Regions from separate parts of the Arthrobacter sp. JZ12 genome, predicted to be linked through region 2. Evidence: riboswitches for the same ligand, from Rfam matches in the RefSeq annotation. Region 2 holds a riboswitch; the other holds the start of a gene.
The links. Region 2 has a riboswitch for S-adenosylmethionine ahead of GC088_RS01335 (ABC transporter ATP-binding protein). Riboswitches for the same ligand answer to the same signal wherever they lie in the genome.
Positions count from the first base shown of each region.

Region 1: another riboswitch for S-adenosylmethionine. It lies ahead of metX (homoserine O-acetyltransferase MetX); the one in region 2 lies ahead of GC088_RS01335 (ABC transporter ATP-binding protein).

Region 1 covers NZ_CP045246.1:1,149,252-1,156,681, forward strand. The annotation lists gene GC088_RS05315 (formimidoylglutamate deiminase) at 1-810, shown strand, start outside; gene hutI (imidazolonepropionase) at 807-2,012, shown strand; gene GC088_RS05325 (CPBP family intramembrane glutamic endopeptidase) at 2,079-2,867, shown strand; gene GC088_RS05330 (VOC family protein) at 2,864-3,505, opposite strand; SAM riboswitch class IV at 3,827-3,959, shown strand; gene metX (homoserine O-acetyltransferase MetX) at 3,976-5,118, shown strand; gene GC088_RS05340 (SGNH/GDSL hydrolase family protein) at 5,145-5,969, opposite strand; gene GC088_RS05345 (alpha/beta hydrolase) at 6,046-6,735, shown strand; gene GC088_RS05350 (class I SAM-dependent methyltransferase) at 6,732-7,364, shown strand; gene GC088_RS05355 (RNA-binding S4 domain-containing protein) at 7,371-7,430, opposite strand, start outside.
Region 2 covers NZ_CP045246.1:255,924-263,353, reverse strand. The annotation lists gene GC088_RS01350 (carbohydrate ABC transporter permease) at 1-436, shown strand, start outside; gene GC088_RS01345 (ABC transporter transmembrane domain-containing protein) at 433-2,079, opposite strand; gene GC088_RS01340 (DUF1611 domain-containing protein) at 2,089-3,210, opposite strand; SAM riboswitch class I at 3,427-3,525, shown strand; gene GC088_RS01335 (ABC transporter ATP-binding protein) at 3,610-4,368, shown strand; gene GC088_RS01330 (aliphatic sulfonate ABC transporter substrate-binding protein) at 4,464-5,510, shown strand; gene GC088_RS01325 (ABC transporter permease) at 5,510-6,412, shown strand; gene acs (acetate--CoA ligase) at 6,388-7,430, shown strand, end outside.

The DNA of each region.
Region 1 (7,430 bases), 890 kb from region 2:
CGCCTGCAGTCCCTCCGCAGCACCATCGCCGGGCAGTTCGATCCCGGGCAGGTCACGGTCGGAGCCGCCCTCCACTCGGTGCGGGCCGTCGATGAAGCGGCACTGTCCGAGATCGCTCAAAAGCTTCCGGCCGACCTGCCCCTCCACATCCATCTGTCAGAGCAACCGGCAGAGAACCGCGACTGCCTCGCGGCAACGGGCCTAACGCCCGCAGCCCTGCTGGCCCGGCACAACCTCCTCAGTGACAGGCTGACGGCTGTCCACGCCACCCACCTGAGCGACGAAGACATCGCCCTCCTTGGCCGTGCCGGTGCCACTGTAGCGATGTGCCCCACCACCGAGGCCGATCTCGCCGACGGCATCGGCCCAGCCCGCGCACTTTCCAACGCCGGTGCAACGGTGGCTCTGGGCACCGACCAGCACGCCGTCGTCGATCCCTGGCTGGAGATGCGGGCACTCGAACACGGCGAACGACTGGCCACCGGCAGGCGTGGCCGGTTCTCCCCGGCCGACCTTGTTCGTGCCGCCACCGCGGGCGGTGCGCGCTCGCAGGGGCGCCGGGCCCCGGGACTGCAGCCCGGACAGACCTGCGACCTAATGGTGATCAGCCCCTCGACGGCCCGAACGGCAGGATCCCGGCCGGCCCAGCTCCCACTGACAGCGACGGCGCAGGACGTCGCCGCCGTCGTCGTCGGCGGGAAGGTGGTAGCCCGCAACGGCAGGCATGAGCGCCTGGGCGACCCGGCGCTCCTGCTCGCCGGCGCAATCGCAGAACTGGACAGCATGGGCACGCAGGAGGGCAGCGAATGAGCGCAACGGTTATCACCAACATCGGGGAGCTGATGACGCAGGACGCCGAGCGGCGCGTGCTGGCGGACGCCGCCGTCGTTCTGGAGGGGGAGCGGATCACCTGGATCGGTCCCTCCCGGAAGGCTCCCGCCACCGATTCCCGGTACGACGCCGGCGGCAGGGCCTGCCTACCCGGCTGGGTGGACAGTCATACACACCTGGTCTTTGCCGGTGACCGGACCGCAGAGTTCGAGGCGCGCATGGCGGGACTCCCATATGCCGCCGGCGGGATCTCAGTGACCGTCGACGCCACCCGCCTGGCCCCGGATGATGAACTGGCCGCCCTGGTCGCGCAGCGCGCCGCCGAAGCCACGGCCGGCGGAACCACGTACCTGGAGACCAAGACCGGCTACGGCCTGGACGTGGAGCATGAAGCGCGCAGCGCCCGGATCGCGGCCTCGATCGCCGACGAGGTGACCTTCCTGGGCGCCCACCTGGTCCCCGCCGGTTCGACTGCTGACGACTATGTCCGGCTGGTTACCGGACCGATGCTGGAGGCCGTCCGTCCCCACGTCCGGTGGGCCGACGTCTTCTGCGAGACAGGCGCCTTCACGCCCGACCAGAGCCGAGAAGTGCTGCGGGCCTGCCGTGACGCGGGCCTGGAGCTGCGCGTTCACGGCAACCAGCTCGGGCCGGGGGAGGGCGTGCGCCTGGCAGTGGCCGAGGCCGCCGCGAGCGTGGACCACGTCAACTACCTGGACGCGGGAGACATCGAATCGCTTGCGGATTCGTGGTCGGGCTGGGACAGCGGTTCGGGCCCGCGCGGCACCGTGGCCACCTGCCTTCCGGCCTGCGACCTGTCCACCCGGCAACCGCTCGCGCCCGCCCGGCAGCTGCTCGACGCCGGCGTCGAAATCGCCCTCGCCTCCAACTGCAATCCCGGCACCTCCTACACCACCTCGATGGCATTCTGCGTTGCCACGGCGGTCCTGCAGATGGGACTGACCGTCCACGAGGCGGTGAGGGCGGCAACTTTTGGCGGCGCGCTGGCGCTGCACCGGGAACAGGCGGACGACGACGGCGCCCCCGCCGTAGGTTCCCTGGCCGTGGGACACCGTGCTGACCTGCAGGTGCTGGACGCACCCTCGGCGACCCACCTCGCGTACCGGCCGGGCATGCAACTCACGCACGCCGTATGGCGGAAGGGCGTCCGGGTTCTGTAAGGCGGCCGGTGAACCGCTGCCCGAGGGAGCTTGGGCAACCGGCAAACCATACGGCACCATGAAGGAATGCCAACCGCCAAGACCAGCCAGTCGTCGTCGTTAGCGCCGCTCAGCGGCCGGCGGAAGATCCGGGCGGAAATACTGATCGTCCTGGGGCTTTCGCTGGGGCAGGCCGGGGTGTATGCGCTCGTCGAACTGATCGACAAGATGACCCGCGCGCCGCTTGCCTCCCAGACCACGCGGCTCAATCCCGTACTGGACGAGCGGCCATACTTCGACCTCACGTACCAGCTGCTCGGAATCTTCTTCGCCCTGGTGCCCGTTGTCCTGGTGCTTTTCCTGCTCACCGAACCCGGCAGGTCCGCGTTCCGCAGGATCGGCTTCACCTTCAGCAACCCGAAGATCGACTTTGGGCTGGGCGTGGGCCTGGCGGCTTTCATCGGCGCCGGCACCCTTGGCGTTTATGCTGCAGGCCGGGCGCTGGGGATTACGACGGCGATAGTTCCGACGGCGCTGGACACCTACTGGTGGACGCTCCCGGTACTGGTGCTGTCGGCACTGCGCCACGCGGTCCTCGAAGAAGTGATCGTGGTCGGCTACCTCTTCGAGCGGCTCCGCGAACTTCGCTGGTCAGTCCCCGCGGTGATCGTGACCTCAGCGCTGCTGCGCGGAAGCTATCACCTGTACCAGGGCATCGGGCCCTTCATCGGCAACGTGATCATGGGGCTGATCTTCGGCTACGCGTACACGCGCACCCGCCGGGTGATGCCGCTGGTGATCGCCCACGCCCTGCTGGATATAGCAGGTTTCGTGGGGTTTGCGCTGTTCGGCTCAGCGATCGGAATCGGGAACTAGATCCGCACTTCACCCTGCGGCGTATCGAAGGTCACGGCCATGATGCCAGGGGTTCCGTTGGGTGCGATCCACTCGACGTCGACATCATCCAGCGGGTGATTCACCGGCGTTCCCAGCCACTCCGTGACCCGTTCCGCCGACCCGGCGATGGTCAGTGCACTCAAGCGCACCGACGCCGGCCGCGCCTGGGAAGGGTGCAACGGTTCCGTGCCGTCATCCCAGCGGATCATGTACGGAACCTGTGGATCGGCGATGAGCCCCTTGATTCCGATCTGCTGCCAGGTCAATTCCTGACCGTCCGGGAACTTGCGGTTGCCCGGGACGGCGCTGCGGCCGAGGCGCTCCTCGAACGGGGCCAGGTCGTCTACGGCCACGCACCAGCCCATCCAGCCGCCGCCGGCTTCCGAGCGTGCCCGAACGGCCTGGCCGAACGGTGCCTTGTCCGAGGCAGGGTGGTCGAGAACCTCAACGACCTCAAGGTACTGGCCGTTCAGGAGGGGGAAAATCATGTTCCTGGTACCGAACCGGGGGTGGACTCCACCCTTCACGAATTCAATGCCCAGGGCTTTGGAGATCCGCTCCGCGGTGGCAGTCAGACCGTCGGGTTCACAGGCGTATGACACATGATCCAGGCGCATGGCTCCATCTTGGCACTTTGTGATGGGGGCCTCGACTTAGGGTTGCCTAAGTCACATCTGAATGCTTCATGGTCCCAAGTTAAACCCAAGGTCGGGCGTCCATGATGAAGGAGTCAGGGGGAACCGGTTCCGAGACCGCCGGGGCTACCTGCAGGGAACACCGTTTCGGTGGTCCACCTTGGGTGGGGCCGCTCGTCCCATACACGAAGCCGCCCCACCCAAGCATCCGCGCCTGCTGCCGTCAGCGGATCATTTCACCTCAGGTTCACCGCAAGTCATATGAGTTGCTCTTTTGCGCCTGCATCGGGTTCCCTTGTATGAGGTCACGAGTGACAGCACGGCGTCCTGCGAACGCCACCGGCCCCGGCCTGCTGTCCGGCAACCCTCCTTCCGCGGTGGGGTGCCCCGGGTGACGACCTGGCCCTGCGCCACCGTGCAGGAGCAAGCGCGAAACATGTAAGGCGGCAGGCTTGACAGGCACCACAACAACGGAACCGTATCCTGACGCGATCACGGCCGACGGCGTCGTGGTGCAGCGGCTCTCCATCGGTCCGCTCACGCTGGAAACCAGAGGACACCTGCCTGAGGTCGTGCTGGCCTATGAAACCTGGGGGACCCTCAACGCGGATGCTTCCAACGCTGTCCTGATCCAGCACGCGCTGACCGGAAGTTCCCACGTTGCACGGGGATCCTCGGAAGAAGAGGGATGGTGGGACGGTCTGGTGGGACCGGGGCGCACCATCGACACTGACCGCTACTTCGTGGTGTCCATCAACATGCTGGGCGGATGCTACGGATCCACCGGTCCCGCCTCGCTGGATCCGGAAGGCCGGCCGTGGGGCTCCCGCTTCCCGTTCGTCACCATCCGGGACTCCGTACGAGCCGAAGCCCTGCTGGCTGACCTCCTGGGCATCTCCTCCTGGCACTCGGTGATCGGCGGCTCCATGGGTGGCGCGCGCGCCCTTGAATGGGCGGTGACGTACCCGGACCGGGTGAAGCGTTGCGGCGTCATCGCCTGTACTGCAGCCAGCACGGCTGAACAGATAGCGTTCGCGCAGGCCCAGGTGCAGGCCATCCGGCTGGACCCCCAGTTCGCGGACGGGGACTATTACGGCAGTGCCGGTCCGGAAGGCGGATTGGGCCTGGCTCGCAGGATCGCCCTGATCACCTACCGCTCCGAGACGGAATTCAATGAGCGCTTCGGCCGTGCCGCTCAGGGGATCGAGGAGCCTTTCGGTGCGGTGAACCCGGCGTTGCGGGGGCGCTACCAGGTTGAGAGCTACCTCGACCATCAGGCGGACAAGCTGATCCGCCGGTTTGATGCCAACAGCTACATAGTGCTCACCGAGGCACTGATGAGTCACGACGTAGCACGCGACCGCGGCAGCCTCCGGGACGCCCTCGGCGCCGCCACCGCGCAGTTCTTCATTGCCGCCGTCGACTCCGACCGTTTGTACTGGCCGGCGCAATCCCATGAGCTCGCCGCCGCGCTGCCCGGCGAGGTCCCGGTGCACACCATCACCTCACCGAGCGGACACGACGCCTTCCTCACCGAGATAGCGCAGCTTGAACCCGCGCTGCAGGCGGCGTTCTATAACGATGGCGCCGGTTGACCGGCGTTTCCGCACCACGGCCGAGCTCAGCCCGCTGAGCCGGGCGGCATGCCATGACCGAACATGGGTTCGGGGAGCGGGCGCTTGGCGGTGATGCCTTCGCCGGAAGATCGGTGACGCAGCCTGCGCAGCACCCACGGAACAAAGTACTCCCGGGCCCAGACCAGATCCTCGGTGCGGGCTTCCCGCCAGGTCTTTGCGGGAAGGGGCTTGGGTTCGAGGGGCTTCAGCTGATGGTTCACCGCGAGCGTGTCGAGCACCATGATCGCGATGGTGTGATGCCCCAGCGGCGAGAAATGCAGCCGGTCCGGCGCCCACATCTGCGGGTTCACCAGTTGCCGCAGCGCCCACATGTCAGCAATGACGGCATCGTGCCGGGCGGCGATGGTGCGCAGGTTTTCGTTGTAGATTGCCGTCTTCGCCCGGATGCCGCCCAGTACCGTGTCGTGGACATCCGGCCCGGTGAAAAGGACCACGGTCGGCCCATGCGCGCTGAGGACCTGCACGGCGCCGTCGAGCCGTGCCGCCAGCCTGTCGGGGTCGGCACCAGGGTGGAGGAGGTCGTTGCCGCCTGCAGACAGGGTCACCAGATCAGGTTTGAGCGCAATGGCGGCACCCACCTGCTCATCGATTATCTGTTGAAGGAAGCGGCCGCGCACGGCGAGGTTCGCATAGGCGAAGTTCGGGTGGTCCCTGCTCAGTTCCTCGGCTACGCGGTCCGCCCAGCCGCGGTTACCGCCCGGACTCTGCGGATCGGGGTCGCCAATCCCTTCGGTGAATGAGTCGCCCAAGGCAACGTACCGGTTCCAGGGGTGCGGGTGGGCGTTGAGCTCGGCGTGGAGATCCTTCACTCTGACATCCTGCCAAAGGGTGCCCGGCCAGGCGCGCAGGCGCGGCCGGAACCATCAGGCATGCCACTATGGATCAATGACGAATCTGCCTCCCACGGAACGCCCCGGCACGCACACGCCCACCGTTATCTGGTCCAGGCCTGAGGACGAGCGCGAAGGAACGCCACTGCTGGTGCTGTTGCACGGACACATGGCCAACGAGGAAGACCTTATGGGAATCCTTGAGTTCCTGCCGGACGAATTCACCGTCGCCTCCCTTCGTGCGCCCGTTGCCATGGGGCCGGGGTTCACATGGTTTCCGCTGATGCAGGACGCCGAGTATTCAGTGGACAAGGTGACTGCTGCCGTCCAGAACGTCATCGACTGGGTCGACTCCGTCAAGGCCCCGCACTCCAGCGTCAGCCTTCTTGGATTCTCGATGGGGATGGCCGTTGCCACGTCCATGCTGCGGGCGCGCCCACGCGACTATGCCGCCGTCGTCGGGCTTTCAGGTTTTGCCGTTCCGGCTGACGGCAGCGACTTCTTCCGCGACAGCGAGCTGGAGGCCGGCCCGGTGCCGTTCTTCTGGGGACGGGACCAGGAGGATCCGGTGATCCCGGCCGACCGGATCGAGTTCACACACGGCTGGCTGAACCGCCACACCAAGCTCACCAAAGTGCTCTACGCCGGGATGTACCACAGCATCAATGCGCAGGAGCTGGGACACGTACGCGAATTCCTCCAGATGGTGGTTCCCGGAGTCACCCGGAAACCGCTGGCACGGTGAGTCGGACGTCTTCGGTGGGTAAGGAAACGCTCTGGGAAGCGGGCAAGCGGCAGAACCCCGGGCAGTCAGCCGCGTACATAGCGCGCTGGGAAAAGCTGCAGCGGGAAGGTGCCGACCTCCACGGGGAAGCACGCTTGGTGGACGCCTTGGCTCCGCGGAACGCCCGCATACTCGATGCCGGTTGCGGCCAGGGCAGGATCGGCGGGGAACTGGCGCGGCGCGGGCACACGGTAGTTGGAGTGGATGCGGATGCCGAACTTGTCGAGGCTGCCCGCGCAGGTCATCCAGGGGCTACCTGGCTGGTGGGGGACCTGTCCGAGGTGGATCGCTCAACCCCACACCTCGAGGAGCCGTTCGACGTCATTGTGTGCGCCGGTAACGTACTGACCTTCCTGGCTCCGGGAACCGCACCGACGGTGCTTGAGCGCTTCCACGGGCTGCTGGCGCAGGACGGTCGCCTGGTCGTCGGCTTCGGCGCAGGGCGCGGCTACAGCTTCGACCGGTTCTTCGATGACGCGGAGCGGGCCAAATTTTCCGTCTCGCTGCGGCTGGCTACCTGGGATTTGCTGCCGTGGGCGCCGTCGTCGGATTTCCTCGTTGCAGTGTGCAGGCCTCAGGCACTGGCCTAGGCAGAATCAGGCGGGTACCACTGTCACTGTGACGCCGTTGACGGTGACCGAGTCGCCCGGATGGAT
Region 2 (7,430 bases):
CCTCCGGGGTGAACTGGCCGGACTCCTTCTGGTCTATGTGGCGCAAGTGGTTCCCGTCAGCATCTACATGCTGCGCAACTACTTCGAAACCATACCCACAAGCCTGGAAGAAGCAGCAGCGATCGACGGCGCCGGCAGGCTCGCCATCATGCGCCGGGTCAGCCTGCCGCTGGCGATGCCCGCCATCATCTCGAACGCTCTCTACATCTTCATGATCGCCTGGAACGAGTTCCTGTTCGCCCTGCTCTTCCTCGTCGAGGCCCGTGAGAACTGGACGGTGTCGCTGGGGCTCTCCCAGCTGGCCGGAAGCATTGAGATTCCGACGACGGTGCTCATGGCCGGTTCCGTCATTCTGACCCTGCCGATCATCATCATTTTCTTTGCGGCTGAGCGGCTGCTGACCGAGGGGCTGACTGCGGGAGCCGAGAAGGGTTAGGTTCCCTCACCGCTCAAGCCACATGGAAGCTCATCGAGGTCCCACACCACCGGTCCCACCCCGTCACGCAGAAGCAGCGGGCCCTCGGGCCGGGCGAAGGACACCAGCACCACTCCGGGATAGTTCTCGATCAGGCGGCGGAGCATGGCGCGGCCATCGTCGTCGAGCTCGGCGTCGATCCGGTTGAGGGCCAGCAGCGCGGGCTCACCAAGCGCTGCGCGCGCCACCAGGAGCCGCGCCTTGTCCGATACCGACAAAGGCTCCCCGCCCCGCCGCAGCTCGGTGCGCTCGGCCTTCGGCAGGGATCCGATCGCGGCACCAAGACCGGCCTGGGCCAAGGCATGCTCCCCCTCAGCGGGGTCAAGGTCCGGCCGGCGATAGCGCACCGCACGCTCGATCGTCCCCCGTTCCAAGGCCATGCCCGCCACGGCATAGCCCACGCGCTCCCGCTGCGCCCGGAACGATGCTGACCCAAGCTCCACCCCGTCGACGAACACCTGCAGGGCACCCGGATCGCTCAGGCCGACAATCCGGCTGAAGAGCGCATCGACTCTGGCCGGGTCCGTTGAGCGGACCTCCACCACTTCGCCTGGCCGCGCCGTCAGCGGAAGCCCGACGACGACGTCGTCCCCACTTCCGGACGCGATCGAGACGACACCCGTCCCTTTGGGGGGCGCGCTCACGGGCGGCTGCCTCCGCACCGCACCCGCCGCCGTCGTTCCGGTTTCTGCGAGCGCCGGAGCCAGGATGCGGCGGGCCGCCCTGAAGTTCTGGCGGTACTCGACCGCGCGCCCCATGTCCGCTACCGGCGTGGCCAGCAGTCCGACGATCGTGAGCGCTCCCGCCACTGTTGCCGCGGGAAGCTGCTGCCAGAGACCTACAAGGCCGACAGCGGCGACCGTCAGCGCTCCGGCTGCCGCGGCGGCACCCCGGATCCAGCCGGCGACTTCCGCCCGGTGAACGGAAGCATCGACGACGGCGGACCCCGCCTTTTCGATGCGCCGCACCTCGCGCCGGCGCCCGCCTGCCACACGGACGGAGGGGGCGGCGGCGATCGTGTCGGCCAGGAGCGATGCCAGCCGGCCCCGCTTCCTGCGCACCACCCGCGCCCGGGCAAACGCAGTCCGGGCCATCAGCATCAGGGCACCGGTCAGGAGTAGGAGCGGAACCGCAGCGGCCGCCCCCAGGACCGGGTGCAGCACCATGAGCGCGCACACCGAACCGAGGATCAGCGGAATGCCGGACATCATCGGTGCAATGCCGAGCGCGATCCAGTTGCGCACACTCGTCAGGTCGTTCGTTGCGCGCGCGATGGTGATGCCGGGCGCCGGCGGGCGATCGGAGGCCAGCGCGGAGTCGAGCAGTCCCAAGCGGATCTGCTGGATGTAGCTCTGGCCAAGACGCTCGGCCAGCACCCGCTCGGCGGAGCGAAGGAAGCCGACGCCGGCCGCCGCGGCCACCAGCCCACCTCCAGCAAGTGCCACCCCCACCGGATGAACATCACCACCCAGCAGTACGGTCATCAGGACGGCAGTTCCACCGGCAAGGCAGGCAAGCCCCAGGCCCGCTGCAACCAGCAGCACCAGGACGCGCCCGCGGTCGCCGTCGAACAGGCGTGGAAGACCAACCCGTGCAGAACCCACCGAAGGCCCCTAGTCGTCCTGCCCGGCGAAGAGCCCGTGCGCGATGTCGGGCCGGGACAGGTCGCGTGTGTTGATCACCGGCACGTCCAAGACCGCACTGGCCTCGCGGGCAGCCAACGGGGAAGCGGTCACCAGGCCGGACACCGCTGCCACCTTCACGCCGTGCTGCTGCAGCACCTGGATTCCTGCGGTAGCTCCGAGCGCGTCAGCGGCTGAGAAGACCACCTCGTCGACCGAGGCGTGGAACACCGGATCCGAAAGCAGCCGCGCAGTCTCGGGCTGGAGGACGCCGTCGGCGATTTCGACCACCACCACATCGACGTCGGGACGGCTGAGCCTGCCGATCAGCCGGGTCAGGAGCGTGCGGATCGCGTCATAGTCCAGGCGGAAGGTTGTGGGGTAGCCGAAGTCGGTGAAGTCCAGAACGTGGGAGGCACCGGCGTCGGTGAAGAGCCGGGGATCGTTGCCCGAGCCCGTACCGGTGGCCTTGCCTGCGGCGACCGTCAGACCGGAACCGGCAAGACCGTTGACCAGGCAGCCGACGGTGGTGGATTTGCCCGAATTCATTGAGGTTCCAGGCACTGCGATCACCTTCGGCGACCCGGTGCCGCCCGACGGCGCGTCCTCGTTCGGCACGAGGTCCCGGAGGTTCAGTACCCTGTCGCGGGTGGACACGAGCCCAATCGGCTGGATAACGGTCGCGGGTTTCATCGCCGCGTGCTGCTCAAGGACGGCACCGGCAACACCCCCGGCAGCAACGAGGTTGCACTGACGCAGGTCCCCGGGCACCTCTGCCAGGAACTGGTCCGGCGCGTACCGGTTGCCGTAGGTCACCACGATCTCGTCGCCGACGAACATCGACTGGCGCCGGGAGTGCGGGCCCTCCAGCTTGGTATGTGAGCCGAGTTCAACGACCTCTGCGAGCACCAGGTCACCGACCGCCGGCACCCCCTGGCGCAGGAAGTAGCCGTTCGGCTCGGCCTCGACCGCCGCCGCGAAGTGCCGCGTTGTGTAGGCCTTCTTGGCCCGCTTCAGGCGTGCGGGATCGAGGGCGATAAGCCGTTCGGAGACCGTGCTGACATTAACTGCCGTGCTGACATTGAGTTCTGCTGCTTCAGTGATGAGACCCATGGGACATTCCTTTCGATTGATTGTTCCCGGGTTCCACACAACCAAGCAGGAAGGAGAAGCCCGTGAGAAGCAGATGAGGACTCTCTTAAGTTCTGTTCACCGGCCGTTCACCGACCGTGATTTCCGTCACCGATGCATTAACACTTCTTCAGCGCGCTGGTCGCTTTGTTACGACACATGTTGCAACGGACGGTCACAAAGTCGTTTAGTAGAAGCTCACCATCCCGAGCGGCCGAGAGACCTGGATCGTTGACGCCGCAGCAACCCTTACCTGCATCGCAGGGGAACGGGTGCTACTGCCAGGAGCGATGGAGTGATCTAAATGAGTACTGTCCTCAGCGCCCAGCAGCAGGCCGCCGCCAAAATCCAGTCCGGCGTCGCCACCAAGCAGGCACTGCCCTGGCCTTCTCCTCCCTGACCCGTTCCTTCGGCACGGGCAGCGGCGAACACGTTGTCCTACGCGACATCAACCTCGACGTGCGCGCAGGTGAGGTACTGGCGATTGTCGGCGCCAGCGGCTGCGGCAAGTCCACGTTGCTTCGCGCTGCTGCGGGTCTCGACGCCCCCACCAGCGGTGCCGTCCTCATCGACGGGACCGCGGTCAACGGCATCGACGACCGCTGCGCCGTCGCCTTTCAGGAACCCCGCCTGCTCCCCTGGCTTTCGCTGCGCGCCAACGTGGCAATCGGCCTCCCCAAGGGAACCGGCGCCGCCGAGGGCAAGGCAAAGGTCAGCGAACTCCTCGGGCTGGTGGAACTCTCCGACTTCTCCGAGCACCGGCCGCGCGAAGTCTCAGGCGGCATGGCGCAGCGGGCGTCGCTGGCCCGGGCGCTCGCCCGCAACCCCAAGGTGCTCCTGCTCGACGAGCCGTTCGGCGCCCTCGACGCCCTGACCCGCCTGAAGATGCAGGACCTCCTGCTGGACATCCACCGGGCACAGCCCACCACGGTCCTGCTCGTGACACACGATGTCGACGAAGCCCTCCAACTTGCCGACCGCATCATTGTGCTCGCCAAATCCAGCGATCCCACCCGCCCCGGCGCCTCCATCGCCGAAGTGCTCACGGTTCCCGGGGACCGCCCCCGCGACCGCAACTCCGCCGAGCTGGGCCGAATGCGCAGCTCGCTCCTCACCGAACTCGGTGTTCCCGGCCACTAGGCCGCTTCCGGCTTTCACAGCCACCCAAGAATTTCACCCCCGTTCCGCCGTCGTGCCCGTCCGCACGATGGCTGCCGCACCACCTAAAGGAAGAAATGAACAGCACACGCTTGTCCTTCACCCGCCGCGCCGTCCTCTCGGCAGCAGTTGCCGCCACCGGCACCCTTGCCCTCACCGGCTGCCTCGCAGGCGAGAACGCAGCCTCCACCACCGAGGCATCCGGCACCACGGCGACCGAGCTCAACATCGACTTCGCCACCTACAACCCGCTCAGCCTGGTCATCAAGGATCAGGGCTGGCTGGAAGCCGAGCTCGAGGACGAGGGCGTCACCGTCAACTGGGTTCAGTCCGCGGGCTCCAACAAGGCCAACGAGGCCCTCCGCGCCGGCGCCGTCGACGTCGGATCCACCGCAGGTTCCGCTGCGCTCCTCGCCCGTTCCAACGGCTCGCCGATCAAGACGATCGACATCTACTCCCAGCCCGAGTGGTCCGCGATGGTCACCGTCGAGGGCACCGGCATCGAGAGCCTTGAGGACCTGCGTGGCAAGTCCATCGCGGCGACCAAGGGCACCGACCCCTACTTCTTCCTGGTGCAGTCGCTCGAGTCGGCAGGCATCGACCCCTCCGAGGTCACCGTGCAGAACCTGCAGCACGCTGACGGCTGGGCCGCCCTGAACAACGGTTCGGTCGACGCCTGGGCGGGCCTGGACCCGATCATGGCTTCCGCCGAGCAGGAGGGCGCCGAGCTCTTCTTCCGCAACATCGACTTCAACACCTACGGTTTCCTCAACGCCAACGAGGAGTTCCTGGAGGAGAGCCCCGAGCTCGCCCAGACCGTGGTGAACGCCTACGAGAAGGCGCGCGCCTGGGCCAAGGAAAACCCGGAGGAGACCGCCCAGATCCTCGCCGAGGTCGCCGGCATCGACGTGGAACTGGCCAACGCCGTCATCATCGAGCGCACCAACCTCGACGTCGACCCCGCGCCGGGCGAGGCGCAGCGCAAGGTCCTCGAGAAGGTCGGCCCGTCCTTCGTCGAGACCGGCGATGTCTCCTCGCAGGACAAGATCGACGAGGCACTCGACTCCCTCTTCGATGACTCGTTCATCTCCAACGCCGACCCGGACGCAATCAAGGCCTCCTGATGACGCAGATGGGGAACCCCGGAAACACCGGCCAGAGCGTCTACGCCATCAGCAAGGAAGGCCTTGAAGCTACCGGGCACACGGTGACAACAGCGAACGACGACGGCGGCGCACCCGCCCAGCCCACGGAGGCCTCCGTCGGGCTGCTTGGCCGGCGGTCGGTGCGGCTGCTGCTCGGGCTGGTGGTTCCCGCGCTGATCGTGGTCGCGTGGCAGCTGAACTCCGTCGTCGGAGTGTTCAGTGCTGTGCAGCTGCCGCCGCCCGGCGACGTCGTGAATGCCGCGCGTGAGCTCATCGAGCGCGGCGAACTGGGGATCCACATCGCCATCTCCACCCAGCGCGTGCTCATCGGCTTCGCGCTGGGTGCCACGCTGGGCCTCGCGCTGGGCGCGCTGCTCGGCCTGTCCCGCCTGGCCGATGTCCTGCTGGCGCCGACCATCGGCGCACTGCGGGCTGTTCCGTCCCTGGCGTGGGTTCCGCTGCTCATCCTGTGGATGAAGATCGGCGAGGACTCGAAGGTGACGCTGATTCTCATCGGCGCGTTCTTCCCCGTGTTCACCACCCTGTACCTGGCGCTGCGGCACGTGGACCGGAACCTGATCGAGGCGGCTCGGGCCTTCGGCCTGAAGGGAATCCGGCTGCTGACCACGGTGCAGCTGCCCGCCGTCGTTCCCGCGATCTTCTCGGGACTTCGCCTGGCGCTTGCCCAGGCGTGGCTGTTCCTGGTGGCCGCGGAACTGATCGCGTCGTCGCTGGGACTTGGCTTCCTGCTCACGGACTCGACCAACAACGGCCGTACGGACAGGATCTTCCTGGCGATCATCCTGCTCGCGGTGATCGGCAAGACCACCGATGCGCTGCTGGGCGTGGCGGAGAAATGGGCGGTACGCCGGTGGACCTGAGCACCTCCACGTTGACGGCGCCCGATGCAGGAGCTGAAGGGCTGGAAACTGAAGCTGAACGCGTGGCCTTCTGGGAGGAGGCCGCGCGTCGGCTGCATTGGACCAGCGAGTGGCACACGGCCCACACGTTCGAGCCGGCACGCCCGGGCTCCGACGGCGAACTGTCCGTGCCCCGGATCGAGTGGTTCGCGGGCGGAACCCTGAACGCCGCCTACAACTGCGTGGACCGTCACGTCGAGGCGGGTCTCGGTGACAAGCCGGCGCTGTTCTTCGAGGGCGAGCCCGGCGACCGCCGCACCGTCACCTACCGCGAACTCCAGGACGAGGTCTCCCGCGCCGCGAACGCGCTGACCGCCCTGGGTATCGGCAAGGGCGACCCGGTGGTCATCTACCTCCCCGTGCTGGTGGAGACGGTGGTCATCACCCTGGCGTGCGCCCGGATCGGCGCGGTGCACTCCCTGGTGTTCGGCGGCTTCTCAGCCGAAGCACTGCGTTTCCGCGTCGAGGACACCGGCGCCAAGCTGCTCGTGACTACGGACGGACAATACCGCCGCGGGACGGCCGTACCGGTCAAGGAGAATGCCGACGCAGCCGTCGCCGGGGACAACGCCATCGAGCACGTGCTGGTGATTCGCCGGACGGGCAGCGACATCGCGTGGACCGAGGGTCGCGATGTGTGGTGGCACGACGCCGTCGGCTCCGCCTCGCCCGTCCACGAGGCGCAGGCGTTCGAGGCCGAGACGCCGCTGTTCATCATGTACACCTCGGGCACCACCGGAAAACCCAAGGGCCTGGTGCACACCACCGGCGGCTACCTGACCCAGGCCTCCTGGAGCTTCGAGTACCTGTTCAGCGACCCTGATCCGGCCGGCCGCGAGAGCGACGTCCACTGGTGCACCGCCGACCTCGCCTGGGTCACCGCCCACACCTACGAAATCTACGGACCGCTCTCCAACGGTGCCACGCAGGTGATCTTCGAGGGCACACCGAACACTCCCCACCCGGGCCGGCACTTCGA